DNA from 3 places in the Sphingomonas sp. Xoc002 genome. Region 2 is predicted to be linked to each of the others. Evidence: riboswitches for the same ligand, from Rfam matches in the RefSeq annotation. Region 2 holds a riboswitch; each other region holds the start of a gene.
What was found. A riboswitch is a leader RNA that binds a small molecule or an ion and turns the genes downstream of it on or off. The one in region 2 is predicted to bind cobalamin.
Positions count from the first base shown of each region.

Region 1 (5,418 bases), 1.0 Mb from region 2:
CGAGGACGAAGCGGGCGAAAGCCCGCTTTTTTCGTTTCTGGCGTTTTCTGCTTTCACCGTGGAGTGAAGCGCGGGAGGTTTGGCTTCACAGCGGACCAAAGCGATCCAAGCTGAATGGCGGCTATTGGTGGGGAGCGGACGTTCCCCGCTTATAATCTGGCGACCCTATGGCGGGCTCCTGCACGGAGAATTGAGCGGCCTAGCAGCGCGATTAGAAGACCCACGCCCGCGAAGAAAGCAAGCAATAGACCAATCGTCGTATCAGACGAAGGTTCACCTGTGTTCCTGTCGTAGACAGGGACGCCGAGGCCATAGTGGGCGATGCCCACAGCCAATGAGAACATGACGAATACGGAGCCGATGAGGATCATTCCCTGCGGAATGCGACGCGCGGGATAGAGGCGGCTCATCGAGGCAGCATGCTGCTATTAGCGAATGTCCGCAAGTGGGCGATAGCGGTCGTCGGCCGACCATCAGACCAACTGGTTATCCGTTCAGGGGCTGACTATGATGAGGTATGGACGTGGTCGGCTTGCTCATGCTTCCTCTCGGAGCGATAATCACCGCAACGTGGGTAATCATCGCTGCTGCACTTGGACGTGAGCCAATGTTTCGCAGCCCGTTCTTGGTCGCCTACGCCCTCGCTATTCTCCTGATGCAGCCGTGGTACATAGGCTCGTGGCAGGACGCAGGCATGGCTCTTGTGATGCTTGTCATGAGCGCCATTCCAATCGCAGCTGGATGTGTTGCTGGTGGAATACCTGCCGCCCTGGTCGTCTCTCTCTTGCGTAAGCTTGCCCAAGCCCGGCGTCGCTGAGTGTCCGCCAGTGGGCGAAAGCCGCCGCCTCTACCGAACCGCCATCCCCGCCGCCGCGATTTGCGACAGCAAATTCGCTCGTACCGCATCCGACACCGGAGGCAATGGCCGCGCCGCCTTGCCGTGGCGCAGGCGTTCGCGGTCCTTTTCGTCCGGCTCGACGACGCGCACCCGCACCGCCGCCTTGCCGACCGCGCGCAGGCCGAGTTGTTCGGCGGCGCCGCGCGACAGGTCGATGATCCGCGACGATCCCGCGAACGGCCCGCGATCATTGACCCGCACGATGATCCGCCGCCCGGTATCCAGCGCCGTCACCTCGACATAGCTGGGCAGGGGCAGGGTGGTATGCGCGGCCGTCGCCCAGCCGGGACGGAAACGTTCGCCGTTGGCGGTGCGCTTGCCCGATTCGCCGCCATACCAGCTGGCATAGCCGAGCATGTCATAAGTCGTGTCCTCGGCGGGGACATAGGTGATGCCCCGCACCGTATAGGGCTTGCCGATCCGCACCGGAAAATCGCTGACCGGCCGGTAATTGCCACCCGAACAGGCCGCGACCAGGCAGGCCGCTGCCGGTGTCCATCGGCGCATCGCTTTCCAAACCACCATGCGCTTCGATTAGGCTGACCGCGCGCCGGGATAAAGCCGTTTGCGCCTCTGTCCGGCGCAGACTATCCCTATGCCGACCGGCAAAGGCTTTCAGCCATGCCGCCGGAATATCGCATCGGTGCCCCTCGGGGCTTCAAACGGGAATATGGTGCAAATCCATAGCTGTCCCTGCAACTGTAAGCGGTGAGCGCGTGATGCCGGTTCCTGCAACAGGGAACAGCCACTGGAGCGATCCGGGAAGGCCGCATTGCCGACGCTTCGACCCGCAAGCCAGGAGACCTGCCGATGCGAGTCGCTCTTGCCGCGATCCAGGGGATGGTCATGGCCAGGATATATTGTATCATGCGAGCGACGCCATAGGGCAAACCTGAATCGGAACCCGGCCCGGCGTGCGCCCGTCGAAGGTGGGGGACGACCGCGACAGCGGAAGGTCGGCCTGAGTCGCAACGGCGCCGTTAAGGCATGATCCGCCCATGTCCGAAGTTTCCGCCCGACCATCGTTGAAGCGTCGCGTCACCCTGTTGATGAGCGCGCTGATCGTCGTGAATATCGCCGTCTGGGGTTGGGCGCTCAGCGTCTTTGCGGGCAACAGCCTGATGCTGGGCACGGCTTTGCTCGCCTACAGCCTGGGGCTGCGCCATGCGGTCGATGCCGATCACATCGCCGCCATCGACAATGTCACGCGCAAGCTGATGCAGGACGGCCAGCGGCCGATCGCGGTCGGCCTGTGGTTCGCGCTCGGCCATTCCGCCATCGTCCTGATCGCCGCGACCACCGTGGCGCTGGCCGCCAGCACCCTGTCCGACTTCGAGGCGTTCGGCCAGAGCGGCGGGACCATCGCCACCATCGTCTCGGCGAGTTTCCTGTTCGCCATCGCGATCATGAACCTGATCATCCTGCGCGATGTCTGGACCCGTTTCCGCCGGGTCGCACGCGGCGAGCCGATGGCGGCGGCCGATGCCGACATGATGTTTTCGGGGCAGGGGCCTTTGTCGCGTCTGTTCCGGCCGCTCTTCCGGCTGATCCGGCGCAGCTGGCACATGGCGCCGCTGGGGTTCCTGTTCGGGCTGGGCTTCGACACCGCGACAGAGGTGGCGATCCTGGGCCTGTCGGGTTCGCACGCGGCGGACGGCGTGTCGCTGGCGACGATCCTGGTATTCCCGGTGCTGTTCGCGGTCGGCATGGCGTTGATCGACACCGCCGACGGGCTGGTGATGCTGGGCGCCTATGAGTGGGCGTTCGTCCATCCGCTGCGTAAGCTCTACTACAACATGACGATCACTCTGGTGTCTGCACTGGTTGCGCTGGTGATCGGCGGCATCCAGGCGACCGCCTTGCTCGCCGAGCGGTTCGGCTGGACGGCGGGGCCGTTCCGCTATGCGGGCGCGCTGGCCGAGCATTTCAACGTGCTGGGTTTCGCCATCGTCGGGCTGTTCGTGGTCTGCTGGGGCGCGAGCTTCCTCCTTTATCGCTGGCGCGGGTTCGCGGCGATGGAGGCGCGAATTGCCAAGCCCGGCGCGGCGGGATAAATGCCGCTGATCGGAGGGTGATAAGCCGTCCGAAGATCGCGCCGGTGCCCGCAAGGGCTTCAAACGGGAATGGGGTGCAAATCCCCGGCTGTCCCTGCAACTGTAAGCGGTGAGCGAGCGATGCTGGTGCCCATTCGAGGCACGGCCACTGGAGCGATCCGGGAAGGCGCATCCCTTCGCTTTGACCCGCGAGCCAGGAGACCTGCCGGCGTCATGGTCGCTCTTGCCTGGACCCAGGGGGTGGTTGGGGCACGGTTCTCCGTCGGGGAGCGACGAAGCCATGCGGCCGGGGCCGCATCGGTCGCCGGTTCAGCGGGGTGGACGCATGTCGCGCGCCCGTCCGTCACCGCTCCGGCGATCGGCCCCGTGTCCGCGCTCGCTCGTCCGGCGCGTCGGAGAATTACCATGCGTGACCTTTCCAAGGTCCCCGTCACCATCGTTACCGGCTTTCTGGGCGCGGGCAAGACCACGCTTATCAGCCATCTGATCCGCAACGCCGGCGGCCGTCGCCTGGCGGTGGTGGTCAACGAATTCGGCACGTTGGGCGTCGACGGCGACATCCTCCAGTCCTGCGCGATCCCCGATTGCCCGGCGGAGAATATCGTCGAGCTGGCAAACGGCTGCATCTGCTGCACCGTCGCCGACGACTTCATTCCCACGGTCGAGAAGCTGCTGGCGATGGAGCCGCGTCCCGATCACATCCTGATCGAGACCTCGGGTCTGGCGCTGCCCAAGCCGTTGCTCAAGGCGTTCGACTGGCCCGCCATCCGCTCGCGCATCACCGTCGACGGCGTGGTGGCGCTGGCCGATGCCGAGGCGGTGGCTGCGGGGCGCTTCGCCCCCGATCTCGACGCGGTCGAGGCGCAGCGCGCCGCCGACCCCAGCCTCGACCATGAAACGCCACTGTCGGAGGTTTTCGAGGACCAGCTGGCCTGCGCCGATATCGTCCTGTTGACCAAGGCGGACCTCGCCGGGCCGGAGGGTGTCGCCAAGGCTCGCGAAATCATCGCCGCCGAGGCGCCGCGCCCGCTGCCGATGGTCGAGGCGGTCGACGGCATCGTCTCCGCCGAGATCGTGCTGGGCCTGGAAGCCGCCGCCGAGGACGACATCGCCGCACGCCCCTCGCACCATGACGGCGCGGACGATCACGAGCATGACGATTTCGACAGCATTTCGGTGATGCTGGGCGAGGTGGAGAGCCCCGAGGCGATCGCCGCGCGGATCGTGGCGCTGGCCGAACAGCAGGATATCCTGCGCGTGAAGGGCTATGCGGCGGTCGCGGGCAAGCCGATGCGGCTGCTGGTCCAGGCGGTCGGCCGCCGGGTGCGCACCAGCTATGACCGCCCCTGGGGCGCGGGCGAGCCGCGCGGCACGCAAGTGGTGGTCATCGCCGAGCATGACCGCATCGACCGGCCTTCGATCGAGGCCGTGCTGAAGGGCTGAATACGTGCATCTCGTCTTTCGCGAGAGCCATGGGCTGGAGGAACAGGCCGTTCCACAGGATCTGGGGCAGCGCCCCGGTGACGTGGTCGTGCTGTCCTTCTCCGACAGCGACCTCAGCGCCTTTGCGGCGGGCTGGCGGGCGGGGGGATTTTCCTGGTCGCTGCGGCTCGCCAATCTGGCGGCCTTGGTCCATCCGCTGTCTGTCGACACCTATGTCGAGCAGACCCTGGCGCATGCGAAGGCGATCCTGATCCGGCTGATCGGCGGCGCGGCGTACTGGGAATACGGCCTGCGCGAGGTCGAGCGGCTGGCGTGCGAGCGCGGTATCGCGCTGGCGGTGCTGGCGGCGGACGGGCGCGAGGACCGGCGGTTGATGGCGGCGTCGACCGTGGGGGAGGCGATAGTTCGGCGGTTGACGGCGCTGTGCGATGCGGGCGGAGCTCAGGCGGCTGCGATGGCTCTAAGCACATTGGCGGCGGAATCGCCTGCGGCCCTTGCCCCTCCCCAAGCCCTCCCCCCGCCGGGAGAGGGGCTTTTGCTCGGCACGACTTCCCCGCTCACGCCCCTCCCGCAAGCGAGTTGCGGGTCGGCCATGCCCCCGGCATGGCCTGAACGATGCGGGGCATCGTTCACCCGCAACTGGGATGGGGGAGGGCCGTCTCCACAAGCGACGTCGCTTGCGGCCTTGCCCCTCCCCAACCCCTCCCCCTGCCGGGAGAGGGGCTTTGAGGTGCCGCCCGTCGGAGGGTGGATGCCAGGAGGCCTATTTTGCCCGGCCGCGACCCTGCTGATCACAGCTCGCCCCCGCGTCCTCATCGCCTTCTACCGAGCCTATCTCGCCGCCACCGACCTCGAACCCATCGCCGCCCTCCACGCCGCCCTGGCCGAATGTGGCTTCGACCCCGTCGCCCTGTTCGTCCCCTCGCTGAAGGCTGAGGGCGCAGGCCCCTGGGTCGCGCGCTGGGTCAAGGCTCTCACCCCCGCCGCGATCGTCAACGCCACCGCCTTCTCGGCACGCGGCGA
Region 1 is NZ_CP191175.1:2,978,196-2,983,613, reverse strand. It holds gene ACQR50_RS13595 (hypothetical protein) at 150-410, opposite strand; gene ACQR50_RS13590 (septal ring lytic transglycosylase RlpA family protein) at 848-1,423, opposite strand; cobalamin riboswitch at 1,523-1,724, shown strand; gene ACQR50_RS13585 (HoxN/HupN/NixA family nickel/cobalt transporter) at 1,897-2,952, shown strand; cobalamin riboswitch at 2,978-3,176, shown strand; gene cobW (cobalamin biosynthesis protein CobW) at 3,358-4,395, shown strand; gene cobN (cobaltochelatase subunit CobN) at 4,400-5,418, shown strand, end outside.
Region 1: another riboswitch for cobalamin. It lies ahead of ACQR50_RS13585 (HoxN/HupN/NixA family nickel/cobalt transporter); the one in region 2 lies ahead of ACQR50_RS00815 (TonB-dependent receptor).

Region 2 (5,418 bases):
CCCAGCCAGTTCCAGAACCGCTGGCCCCGTGTCGTCCGCTGCACCGGCTGGCCGGTCAGGCTGGAGATATAAAGTTCGGTCCCCGCCGCATCGGCCAGCGCGATCTTCCACAAGGGGCGATGCCGGTCGAAACCGTTCGCCACCGTCCATTGGTCGTCTGCGATCCGCTCGGCATGGCGGACCGGCCCTGCAAACCGCGTGGCGACGCGTGCGGCGAGGGCGGCATCGACGGGAGCGACCGCTCCGCCGTCCGCCGACAGGATGCGGGTGTCGCCATCACGGCTCTCGATCCGCCAGACCGGTGCGGCGTCGCGCATCTCCAGCGTGATCCGCCGGGCGTCGGGTGCCACGGGCGGTCGGCCGACCCGCGCCCAGTCGATCGGTTGCGCGTGCTTCCAGTTCTCCGCCGGGCGCAGCGACGGATAGGGCACGTAAAGCATCACCAGTCCGCTGGCGAACCATATGGCGAAGAACAGGCAGGTGACGATCCCGACCCAGCGATGGGTGAGGAAGGCGAGCCGCAATGCCGCCTTCCCCCAGGGCCGGTCAGAACCCCGCACGGACGCCGATGTCCAGCGCGCGCGGGCGACCCAATATCCATTGCTGGTCGCCATAGGCCGTCACCGCATAGGGTTTGTCGAACAGGTTATAGGCGCGGACATCGACCGCCAGATGCGGCGTCAGCGCATAGGACAAGGTCGTGTCCACCGTCGCATAGCCGGGGATGCGGAACGCCTCGCCATTGTCCGAAAAGCGACGCCCGACATAACGCAGCCCGGCGCGCGCCTGTAGCTTGGCCGTGGCATCCCAGCGCAGCCAGAGATTGGCCAGCGCCTCGGGCACGTTCGGCGGGGTGCGGCCGCTATAATCCACGCCGCCGGAGCGGAAATCGTCGAACCGCGCATCGAGCAGCGTGCCGTTTGCATCGATCCCGAAGCCCTGCGGCAGATCGAGCGTCACCGCCGCCTCGACGCCCTGCGACGATCGTTGCCCGACCTGCTCGACGGGGCTCGCCAGCGTGCGCTGGGCGAGCAACCCGGTCTTGACGATGCGATAGGCCGTCAGCGTGGCGGTGCCATGTCCGCTCGCGAACAGCCATTTGGCCCCCGCCTCGACCTGGTTCCCGCGCGCGTTGCTATACTGCACCTGCCCGGTCGACACGGTGGTCAGCGTGCCCAGCGGATCGACGCCCGTGGCATATTGCGCATAGAGCGACAGGGTCGGCACCGGTTGATAGACCAGCCCCGCGCGCCACGTCGCGTTGCGGAACGTCTTTTCCAGCACGAAGCGATCCGGCGTGGCGACGGTCCAGCGACGGACATTGTCCACCTCGTAACGGACGCCGCCGACCACCGACCATTTCGGGCCGAGCGTTACCCGATCCTCGGCAAACACCGCCAGTGCGGTGGTGCGGGTGCGATAGCGTGGGGCGATTCCCTGCGTATCGAGGAAATGACCGGGATCGAAGGCGAAGGGATCGACCGCATCGATCTGCTCGACCGAGCCGAAGTCGTTCTCATGGGTGAAGCGGACCAGATTGGCGTCCACCCCGACGACCAGCGCGTTGGCGATGCCCGGCGCGAGTCCCGTGCGCCACGTCACGCTGGCCTGATCGCCCCATTGGGTCAGGTCGTGACGGATGCCGTAATTGCTGCTCCGCCGGATCGTGGCCGGAATACCCGTCGATCCGTCCGCGCACGCGCCGCTCGCACCGACCCAGCAATAATTCTCCAGATTGCGCCAGAAACGGTCGCTGGTCAGGACATAGGCGATGTTGGACAGGCTGACCGCGCTGCTGGGACTCCAGTCGACCCGGATCGAGGCGCGGTCGTCGCGGTACCGCATCCGCCCGTCGCCGACATTATAGTTGCGATCCCGCCCCCGAAGGTCGAGCCGCCCGTCGATCAGCGGGGTGCCGAAATAGGGCATGGGCCGCTGGTCGCCATGATCGCCGCGCACCGTCACCGCCAGTGTCGCGGACGGCGACCAGCGCAACGTCCCCGACAGCGCGACGCTGTCCGACTGCCCCCGATCGACATAGCCGTCGGACCGGCGATAGCTGGCATCCACGCGGTAACCCAGTGTCGGTGTCAGCGGCCCGCCCAGCCCGGCGGCGGCGCGGAAACTGTCCTGCCCGCCAAAACCGATCTCGGCCTGGCCATGGGTCTGCGCGGTGGGCGCGCGCATTACGACATTGACCGCGCCGCCCAGCGCGCCCTGCCCGTAGAGGACCGAGGCAGGGCCGCCCAGCACATCGATCCGCTCGACCATCCAGGGATCGGTCGGGAAGGTGATCGTCCCCGCCGCCGGGAACAGCCGCACGCCGTCGACCAGTTGCAGCACCGATCCCTGCCCCGAAAAGCCGCGCGCGGCCAAGGCCGTGCCGCCATTGCCCGGATTGGCGACGCTCGACAGGCCGGGCGCGCGCGTCTCCGCCTCGACGATCGACACATCGCCGCGGGCGCGGATCGTCCCGCCGTCGAGCGATGCGATGCTGGCGGGCGTCTCCATCGGCGTCAGGCCCAGGCGACTGCCGGTGGCATTGGGTGTGTCGAGCGCCTGTTTCTCCCGCGTGCCGATCACCAGCACGGTGGCGTCGCCCCCCTGTTCCTCCGCCTTTTGCGCGCTTGCCTGCGTCGCCCCCAGCAGAAGCGCCGCGCCACCCCACAGGACCATAGGAACCTGTCCGAATCTGTTACGATATATCATTTCAAAGCCCATAGCGTCTTGTCGCGAACAAGCCGAGGCCTTGCCGCCCGATTTCGGGCAGCCGGGTGACCTGCGTGCGGCACGCCGTTTTCCGCATTCCACAGGGCCACCCATGCGCCTCCGCCACTTATGGCGTCGCTCGTCGGAACAGACCTAGCCTCGACCATCCCCTGGACCGGGCATGAGCGACCTGACGCCGGCAGGTCTCCTGGCTCACGGGTCGTCGCGGACGGATGCGCCTTCCCAGGTTGCCCCAGTGGCTGGATCGCCCATGGCCGATCCGTGCATCGCCGCTCACCGCTTACAGTTGCAGGGACAGCCGCGGATTTGGGGAGCCAAGCCCCCTCACCGTGTTCCCTTTTAATCTCCCTTGTCGGGAGAACCGGCGCGATCATATCGCCGGATCATTCCGGCCTCGTATCGCTACGCGGCGGCGACGGAGGGCGTCAAGCGGGATGAGGTCGCGGCGTCGTTGCGCTATGGCGGCGGCATGGCACGCAGGAACCGTTATCTGATCGCGACGATGCCCGATGGCTATGTGAAGACGATAGGCCCGACATCGCAGCCCTTCACCCATTATTGGCGGATCGTCGCCGATCTGGGCGGGGGCAGGACCGAAGTGTTCTGGGGCCATGCCAAGTCGCGCAAGGCGGCGGTGGCGAACGATGCCGCCATGGCGGAAGCGGTGCGGCAGCGCGGCTGGGTCGGGTATCGGTTCGAGGTCGTCGAACTGGTCGAGGCGGATGTGCCGCCTGAAACCATGAAGAAATCCTCCCCTGGCAGGGGAGGTGGCAGGGCGAAGCCCTGACGGAGGGGTGTCGCCCTCTCGATAGCGGGACACCCCTCCGACGCGCTGTGCGCGCCACCGCCCCTTTCAGGGGAGGAATATAATAAGGGCAGGGACGCATCGCCCCTGCCCTTCCCGTTACTTCTTCGGCTTGTCCTGGCCCGAGGCGTCGGACACGGCCGCACCGGCCGAACGCAGGTCGCGGCCTGCGCCGTTCACGGTGTTGCAGGCCGACAGGGTCAGGACGGCGAACAGGGTAGCACCCAGAGCGATCTTCTTGGTCATGACGATCTCCTCGAAAAAAGGGGGGTGCGGCGGGCCCGATACGCTGGCCCGCCGCGGGTACTCAGCGCAGACGACGGCGGCTGGCCGCCGTTGCGCCAAAGGCGGAGGCACCGGCGCCGACCAGCAGCGCGAGCACCAGGAGGAACGAGGTCTTGGCACCGGCGCCGGCGGCGGCATCGGCGGCCTGCTTGGCCTTGGCGACGGCTTCGTTCTTGGTCTGGACGAATTCGGCCTTGGCCTGATTCACCTGGGCCTGGGCCTGGTCGCGGCCGATCTTGCGCTGGGCGGCGACGATGTCGACCACGCGCGCTTCGGCCCGGGCGCCGTCCGCACCGCCGCGCGCCATGGCGGGCAGCTGCTTGGCGACTTCCTTCTGCGCCTGTTCCGGGGTCATCTGCGCCGGATCGGCGGGCGTTTCGGTCAGATATTTGGCGGCTTCGGCCTGCACGTCATTCTGATCGACGCCCGCGACCTGCGCGACCTTCGGAGCAGCCGCGCCCACGGTCGAACCGGCGGCACCCGCCACCGCGCCGACGGTACGGAACGCGCCACCGATGATCCCGCCGACCGCCGAGGTCAGCAGATACATGGTCAGGAGCAGGGTGACGCCCCACACGACCAGACCGTGGACCAGCGCATCGAACTTCTCGGTCACGCCCGACACGCGCGCCGCGGCATAGCCACCGGCGCCCAGCGCCACGACGGTGGTGATCAGCCAGTACAGGCCCGCCCCGATGCCGAAGCCCGCCGCGCCCGGCGTCGAACCCTGAACCGGGTCGACCATCGACAGGCCGATGCCGGTGCCGAGGATGCCCATCACCAGCTGGACCGCAACCGCGATCACCACACCGGCAAAGATCGCGCCCCACGAAATGCGACGGGTCGCGCGGACGATCGCGCCCTCTTCCACCGGCGCATAGCCGGGCGTTACATGCGTAGCCATATTCACTCCTGTTCTTTCGGTTCTTGGGCGGGACCGGCCTTTTTGGTGCGGGCCGCCGCCTCTTGTTCCTTGCGCCCCTGGCTGATGGCGGCGTCGTCGCCGATCAGCTTCCCGATCGTCTCGCGTGCCGCCCCTTTGGCATGACGCACGCGATCGGTCGGATTCCTGAAATTCTTGTCGCTCATGCGGGCACCTCCCGTCGGCCAAGCGCACCCTCGCCGTCGAAGCCGCGCGCATGCGCCCAGGCGGTGGCGGCGGTGCGGCGGTTGACGCCGATCTTGGCGTAGATGCGCGCGACATGGTTGCGCACCGTGTTGCCCGACACGCCCAGCGCCCGCGCGATGCTCTTGTCGTCCAGCCCGCGACAGATCAGGCCGAGCACCTCACGCTCGCGCGCGGTCAGGTCGTCCAGGCTCGCGCCGCCCAGTTCGTCCTGCGGCGCGCGCAGCCGGGCCAGCTTGTCCATGATCGACCGACTGAACCAGCTGGTGTCCTTCATCACCGCGTCGATCGCCTCGACCAGCTCCAGCTCGGTCGCCTTGCGCTGGGTGATGTCCTGGAACGCCCAGAGGACGCAGGTGTCGCCGCCCAGCGTGATCAGCTCGGTCGACACCAGGCAGTCGCTGCACCCGCCGTCCTTAGCGACGATCCGCGCCTCGACCCCGCGCAGGTCGCGACCGTCGTCGATCGCGGC
Region 2 is NZ_CP191175.1:156,496-161,913, reverse strand. It holds gene ACQR50_RS00820 (PepSY domain-containing protein) at 1-560, opposite strand, end outside; gene ACQR50_RS00815 (TonB-dependent receptor) at 547-2,676, opposite strand; cobalamin riboswitch at 2,891-3,111, opposite strand; gene ACQR50_RS00810 (hypothetical protein) at 3,200-3,517, shown strand; gene ACQR50_RS00805 (entericidin A/B family lipoprotein) at 3,635-3,781, opposite strand; gene ACQR50_RS00800 (hypothetical protein) at 3,843-4,724, opposite strand; gene ACQR50_RS00795 (hypothetical protein) at 4,727-4,909, opposite strand; gene ACQR50_RS00790 (PAS domain S-box protein) at 4,906-5,418, opposite strand, start outside.

Region 3 (5,418 bases), 1.1 Mb from region 2:
GCATCAGCGAGCGGTCGAGCAACTCGGTGATCCGGTCGCGATTGACCGTCATCCCCTCGACCGTCCGCTCGGCGAAACTCTCCATGCCGACCGACAGCAAGTGGATCGAGCGCAGCACGTTCGACCCGATTAGCGGCTTGAAGACGTTCAGTTCCAGATGCCCCTGAAGCCCGCCGACCGTGACGGCGGCATTGTTGCCGATCACCTGCGCGGCGACCATGGTCAGCATCTCGCACTGGGTCGGATTGACCTTGCCCGGCATGATCGAACTGCCCGGCTCGTTGGCGGGCAGTTCCAGCTCGCCCAGCCCCGAGCGCGGGCCGGAGCCCAGCAAACGGATGTCGTTGGCGATCTTGGTCAGCGCCACCGCCAGGACATTCAGCGTCCCATGCAGGTCGACCAGCCCGTCATTGCTCGCCAGCGCCTCGAACTTGTTGGGCGCGGTCACGAAATCGAGACCGGTCGCCTCGGCGATCTCCGCCGCGATCGCCTCGGCAAAGCCGTTCGGCGCGTTCAGCCCGGTGCCGACCGCCGTCCCTCCCTGCGCGAGCGGCAGGATATTGCGGTGGAGCGTCCCCTCGATCCGGTCGCGGGCATTGGCGAGTTGCTGCACATAGCCCGAAAATTCCTGGCCCAGGGTCAGCGGGGTCGCGTCCTGCAAATGGGTGCGGCCGATCTTGACGATCGAATCCCAGTCCTTCGCCTTAGCCTCCAGCGCGGCATGGAGCCGGTCGAGCGCGGGGAAAAGCTGCCTCGTCACGGCAATCGCGGCGGCGACGTGGAGTGCGGTCGGGAACGTGTCGTTGGAGGACTGGCCGCGATTCACATCGTCATTGGGGTGGACCGGCGACTTGCCGCCACGCGTACCGGTCAGCATCTCGTTGGCGCGGCCCGCAATCACCTCGTTCGCGTTCATGTTGGACTGGGTGCCGGAGCCGGTCTGCCAGATGACGAGCGGGAACTGCTCGTCATGGCGCCCGTCGATCACCTCCTGCGCCGCCGCCTCGATCGCATCGGCCTTGTCCGCCGTCAGGCCATGGCCGCGATTGATCCGCGCCGCCGCCTTCTTCACGATGGCAAGCGCATGGACGATGCCGATCGGCATCTGCTCGCGCGCGCCGAAGGGGAAATTCTCCAGGCTGCGCTCGGTCTGCGCGCCCCAATAGGCGCTGGCGGGGACTTGGATGGGGCCGATCGAGTCGGTTTCGGTGCGGGTGGTGGCGTTCTGGGTCATGCGGCAGGGACTCACCGATGGGGTCAGGGGTTCCACCCATATAGTCACCGCGACGCCGACGGACGAGGGCACAGTGCTTGCCACCCGGCCCCTGCCCGCCTATCGCCGCCCTCGCGACAGGTTCCTTGAAAGAGGATGAAAAGGGAATGGGGTGCGACACCCCGGCTGCCCCTGCAACTGTAAGCGGCGAGCCGCCCGCCACGACGCCATTGGGGTAATCTCCGAGAAGGCGGCGGACCGGCCCCGACCCGCGAGCCAGGAGACCTGCCCGTCGTGGTCGTCCTTCGGCTGGTCAGGGTGTACCGGACGGAACGGGGCTTTCCCCTCGCGCGGCGACAGCGCCTTTGGAGACTTGCCCGATGTACGAGCCCTTTTCATGCTGAAGCCCGCCGCGAACGGCCCCGCCGTGGTCGCCTGCAACACCTGCCGCCTGTCCGCCGAGGCGCGCGAAAACGACCAGGGCCAGCGCGGCGGCGCGCTGCTGGTCGAGGCGTTGCGCCGGGTGCAGGCGTCCGACCCCGCCTATACGCATATCGCGGTCGAGGAGATGCCCTGTCTCTTCGCCTGCCAGTCCTTCTGCACCGTCCATCTGCGCTGCCCCGGCAAGGTCGGATACGTCATGGGCAAGTTCACCCCCGATGACGACGCCGCGCGCGCCATATTGGACTATGCCCGCGCCTATGCCGACAGCGACTGGGGACAGGTGCCCTACAAGCAATGGCCGCAAGGGGTGAAAGGCCATTTCCTGACCCGCACGCCCCCCGAAGGATATGTCGTCGAATGACCGCTTTTCCCGACATCGCCGCGTTCGAGACGGCACTCGCCACCCTGCCCCGGCCCGACGACCAGGCCCGCGCCGCCGCCACCGCGCGACAAGGCCAGTTGACCAAGCCGCCGGGCTCGCTGGGCCGCCTGGAGGATATCGCGATCTTCCTCGCCGGATGGCAGGGCGTCGAGCGGCCCCGGATCGAGCGCGGCCGCGCGGTCATCTTCGCGGGCAATCACGGTGTCACCGCCCGCGGGGTCAGTGCCTTTCCGGCCGAGGTGACGGAGCTGATGGTCGCCAATTTCGCCGCCGGCGGGGCCGCGATCAACGCGCTGGCGGCGGCGGCTGGGCTGGAACTGGCCGTGGTGCCGCTCGACCTCGACCGACCGACCGCCGACTTCACGGCCGCCCCCGCGATGACCGAGGAAGAGTGCCTGAACGCGCTGTCCGCCGGGGCCGAGGCGGTGGGCGATGCCGACCTGCTCGTGCTGGGCGAGATGGGGATCGGCAACAGCACCGCCGCCGCCGCGCTCGCCGCCGCCAGTTTCGGGGGCGGCCCGGCCCTGTGGGTCGGGCCGGGCACGGGGGTCGATGCGCAGGGCGTTCAGCGCAAGGCGGCGGTGGTGGCAGAGGGCCTTGCGCTACACCGCGAACATCTGACCAGCGCCTTCGAGATCCTGCGCCGCCTGGGCGGGCGCGAGATCGCGGCAATGGCAGGCGCGGTGCTGGCCGCCCGGCACAAGCGCATCCCAGTCGTGCTCGACGGTTTCATCGGCACCGCCGCCGTCGCACCGCTGGCCCATGCCAATCCGGCGATCAGCGCGCATTGCCTGTCGGGCCATTGTTCGGCCGAGCCAGGCCATGTCCTGCTGCTCGCCCGGCTGGGGCTGGAGCCGATCCTGTCGCTGGGCATGCGGCTGGGCGAGGCGAGCGGCGCGGCGGTCGCGGTGCAGGTCATCCGTTCCGCGATCGCGGCGCATGACGGCATGGCGACCTTTGCCGAGGCGGGCATCGCGGGCGCGTGACCGGCTTTCGCCTGCATCTGCTCCGTCACGGCGAGCCCGAACTGACGGGGCGGATGCTGGGCCGCACCGACAGCCCGGCCACCGCCGGGGGCATCGCGGCCTGTGTCGCGCGGGCGAGCGGGTTGGACGTCACCCGCCGCATCGCCTCCGACCTGTCGCGCGCGCGCGTCTGTGCCGAGGCGATCGGGCCGGCCGAGGTCGATCCGCGCTGGCGGGAACTGGATTTCGGGGACTGGGACGGGCTGGCGGCGGGGGACATCGACCCGGAGGGGCTGGCCCGCTTCTGGGACGATCCCGATGTCGCCCCGCCACCGGGTGGCGAGCGTTGGTCCGATATGGTCGCCCGCGTGCGAGGGGCCATCGCCGATCTGTCCCCCGAGCCGACCCTGGTCGTCACCCATGGCGGCGCGATCCGCGCAGCGCTGCATGTCCTGTGCGGGTTCGACCTGCGCGCGACATGGTCGTTCGCGCTGCCCTATGCCGCGCTGGTCACGCTGGAAGTGTGGGACGGCACGCCCCGCAGCGCGCAGGTGACGGGGCTGGCGACCGCATGAAGGCACTGATCGTCGCGCTGGGCTTCCTGACCCGCTTGCCCATGCCGCGCGTCGAGGCAGACGAAGCGGATTTCGCACGCGCCATCCGGCTATACCCGGTGGCGGGGCTGGTCATCGGAATCATCGTCGCGGGCGCAGGCTGGCTGGGCGCGCGCATCGACCCGTGGACGGGCGCGCTGGCGGCACTCATCGCCTGGGTCTGGACGACGGGGGCGCTGCATCTGGACGGGCTGGCCGACCTGTCCGACGGGCTGGGCGCGGCGCATGGCGATCGCTCGCGGTTGCTGGCGGTGATGGCCGATCCGCATATCGGCAGCTTCGGTGTGGTCGCGCTGGCGATGCAGTTGCTCGCCAAGCTGGTGCTGCTCCATGCCTTGCCCCGCGAGGCATGGCCGATCGTCGCGCTGATCCCGGCGGCGGCGCGGGTCGGCCCGCTGGTCTGGGCGCGACTGTTGGCGCCGCTTCGTCCCGGAGGACTGGGCGCGATGGTCGCACGGGCGGTGCGGCCGGTCGACATGATCGGCTGGATACTCGCAGCCCTTGCGCTGGGCCTGTTCTATCCGCCGGTCGCGACCGCGCCGCTCATCATCCTGGCGCTGTCGCTCTGGTTCGGGCGCAAGCTGGGCGGGGTGACGGGCGACGTGCATGGCGCAGGGATCGAGCTGACCGAAACCGCGCTGCTCCTCGCCGCCGTCCTTTACGCCCTGCCCTGAGCGATCCGCAGCAGCGCGTCGCAATCGACATGCGCCTCCAGCACGGCGGCGATGGCGTCGAGCGCAGCATCGACATCGGCGCGGTGATCCGGCCCCTGCCCCGCCACGCCGATCCGCGCCAGCCACGCCGCGCGCTGCCCCGCCTGCCCAAGCAGGCCATGGACATAGCTGCCCGCGACCAGCCCATCGGCGCGGATCGCCCCCTCCGCCCGGCCATCGGCGAGATGGCCGACCGGCCGTGCCGTATCGGGGCCGCTGGTGCGCCCGAGATGGATTTCATAACCCGAAAAGGACGCGCCCAGCGCCTCGCCCGTCACCGGCCGCACGGTCTTCTCGCCGGTGAGTACGGTCTCCACGTCGAGCAGCCCCAGCCCTGCGACAGATCCCGCAGGCCCTTCGATCCCGTCCGGGTCGGCGACCGAGCGACCCAGCATCTGATATCCGCCGCACAAGCCCAGCACCGGCCGCCCGCGCCGGACATGCGCGGCGATGTCGATGTCCCAACCCTGCTCGCGGATAAAGGCCAGGTCGGCGATGGTCGCCTTCGACCCCGCCAGTACGATCATCGCGGCGTCGGGGATCGGCTCGCCGGGGCGGACCATGACCAGATCGACCTGCGGCTCCAGGCGCAGCGGATCGAGATCGTCGAAATTGGCGATGCGCGGCGTGATCGGACAGGCAATGACCACCCGCCCCCCGGCGCCCGTACGGCTCCGCTCCAGAACGACCGCATCCTCGCTGGGCAGTCGCGCGGCGTCCGCCAGCCAGGGGATCAAGCCCAGCGAATGCCAGCCGGTATGCTCGGCGATCACGCCCATGCCATCGGCGAACAGCGCCGGATCGCCGCGAAACTTGTTGACGAGAAAGCCCCGGATCATCGCGGCGTCCTTAGGCGCGATCACCGCCTTGGTCCCGACCAGCGAGGCGATCACCCCGCCCCGATCGATATCGCCCGCCAGCACCACCGGCACATTCGCCGCGCGGGCAAAGCCCATATTGGCAATGTCGCCGCTGCGCAGGTTGACCTCGGCGGGCGACCCGGCGCCCTCGACGACCACGAGATCGCACTGCGCCTCCAAACGGCGATAGCAGTCGACCACCTCGGGAAGCAGCCCGATCCGCCCCT
Region 3 is NZ_CP191175.1:2,957,743-2,963,160, forward strand. It holds gene fumC (class II fumarate hydratase) at 1-1,234, opposite strand, end outside; cobalamin riboswitch at 1,336-1,520, shown strand; gene ACQR50_RS13475 (DUF1636 domain-containing protein) at 1,611-2,018, shown strand; gene cobT (nicotinate-nucleotide--dimethylbenzimidazole phosphoribosyltransferase) at 2,015-3,025, shown strand; gene ACQR50_RS13485 (histidine phosphatase family protein) at 3,022-3,579, shown strand; gene cobS (adenosylcobinamide-GDP ribazoletransferase) at 3,576-4,292, shown strand; gene ACQR50_RS13495 (cobyric acid synthase) at 4,277-5,418, opposite strand, start outside.
Region 3: another riboswitch for cobalamin. It lies ahead of ACQR50_RS13475 (DUF1636 domain-containing protein); the one in region 2 lies ahead of ACQR50_RS00815 (TonB-dependent receptor).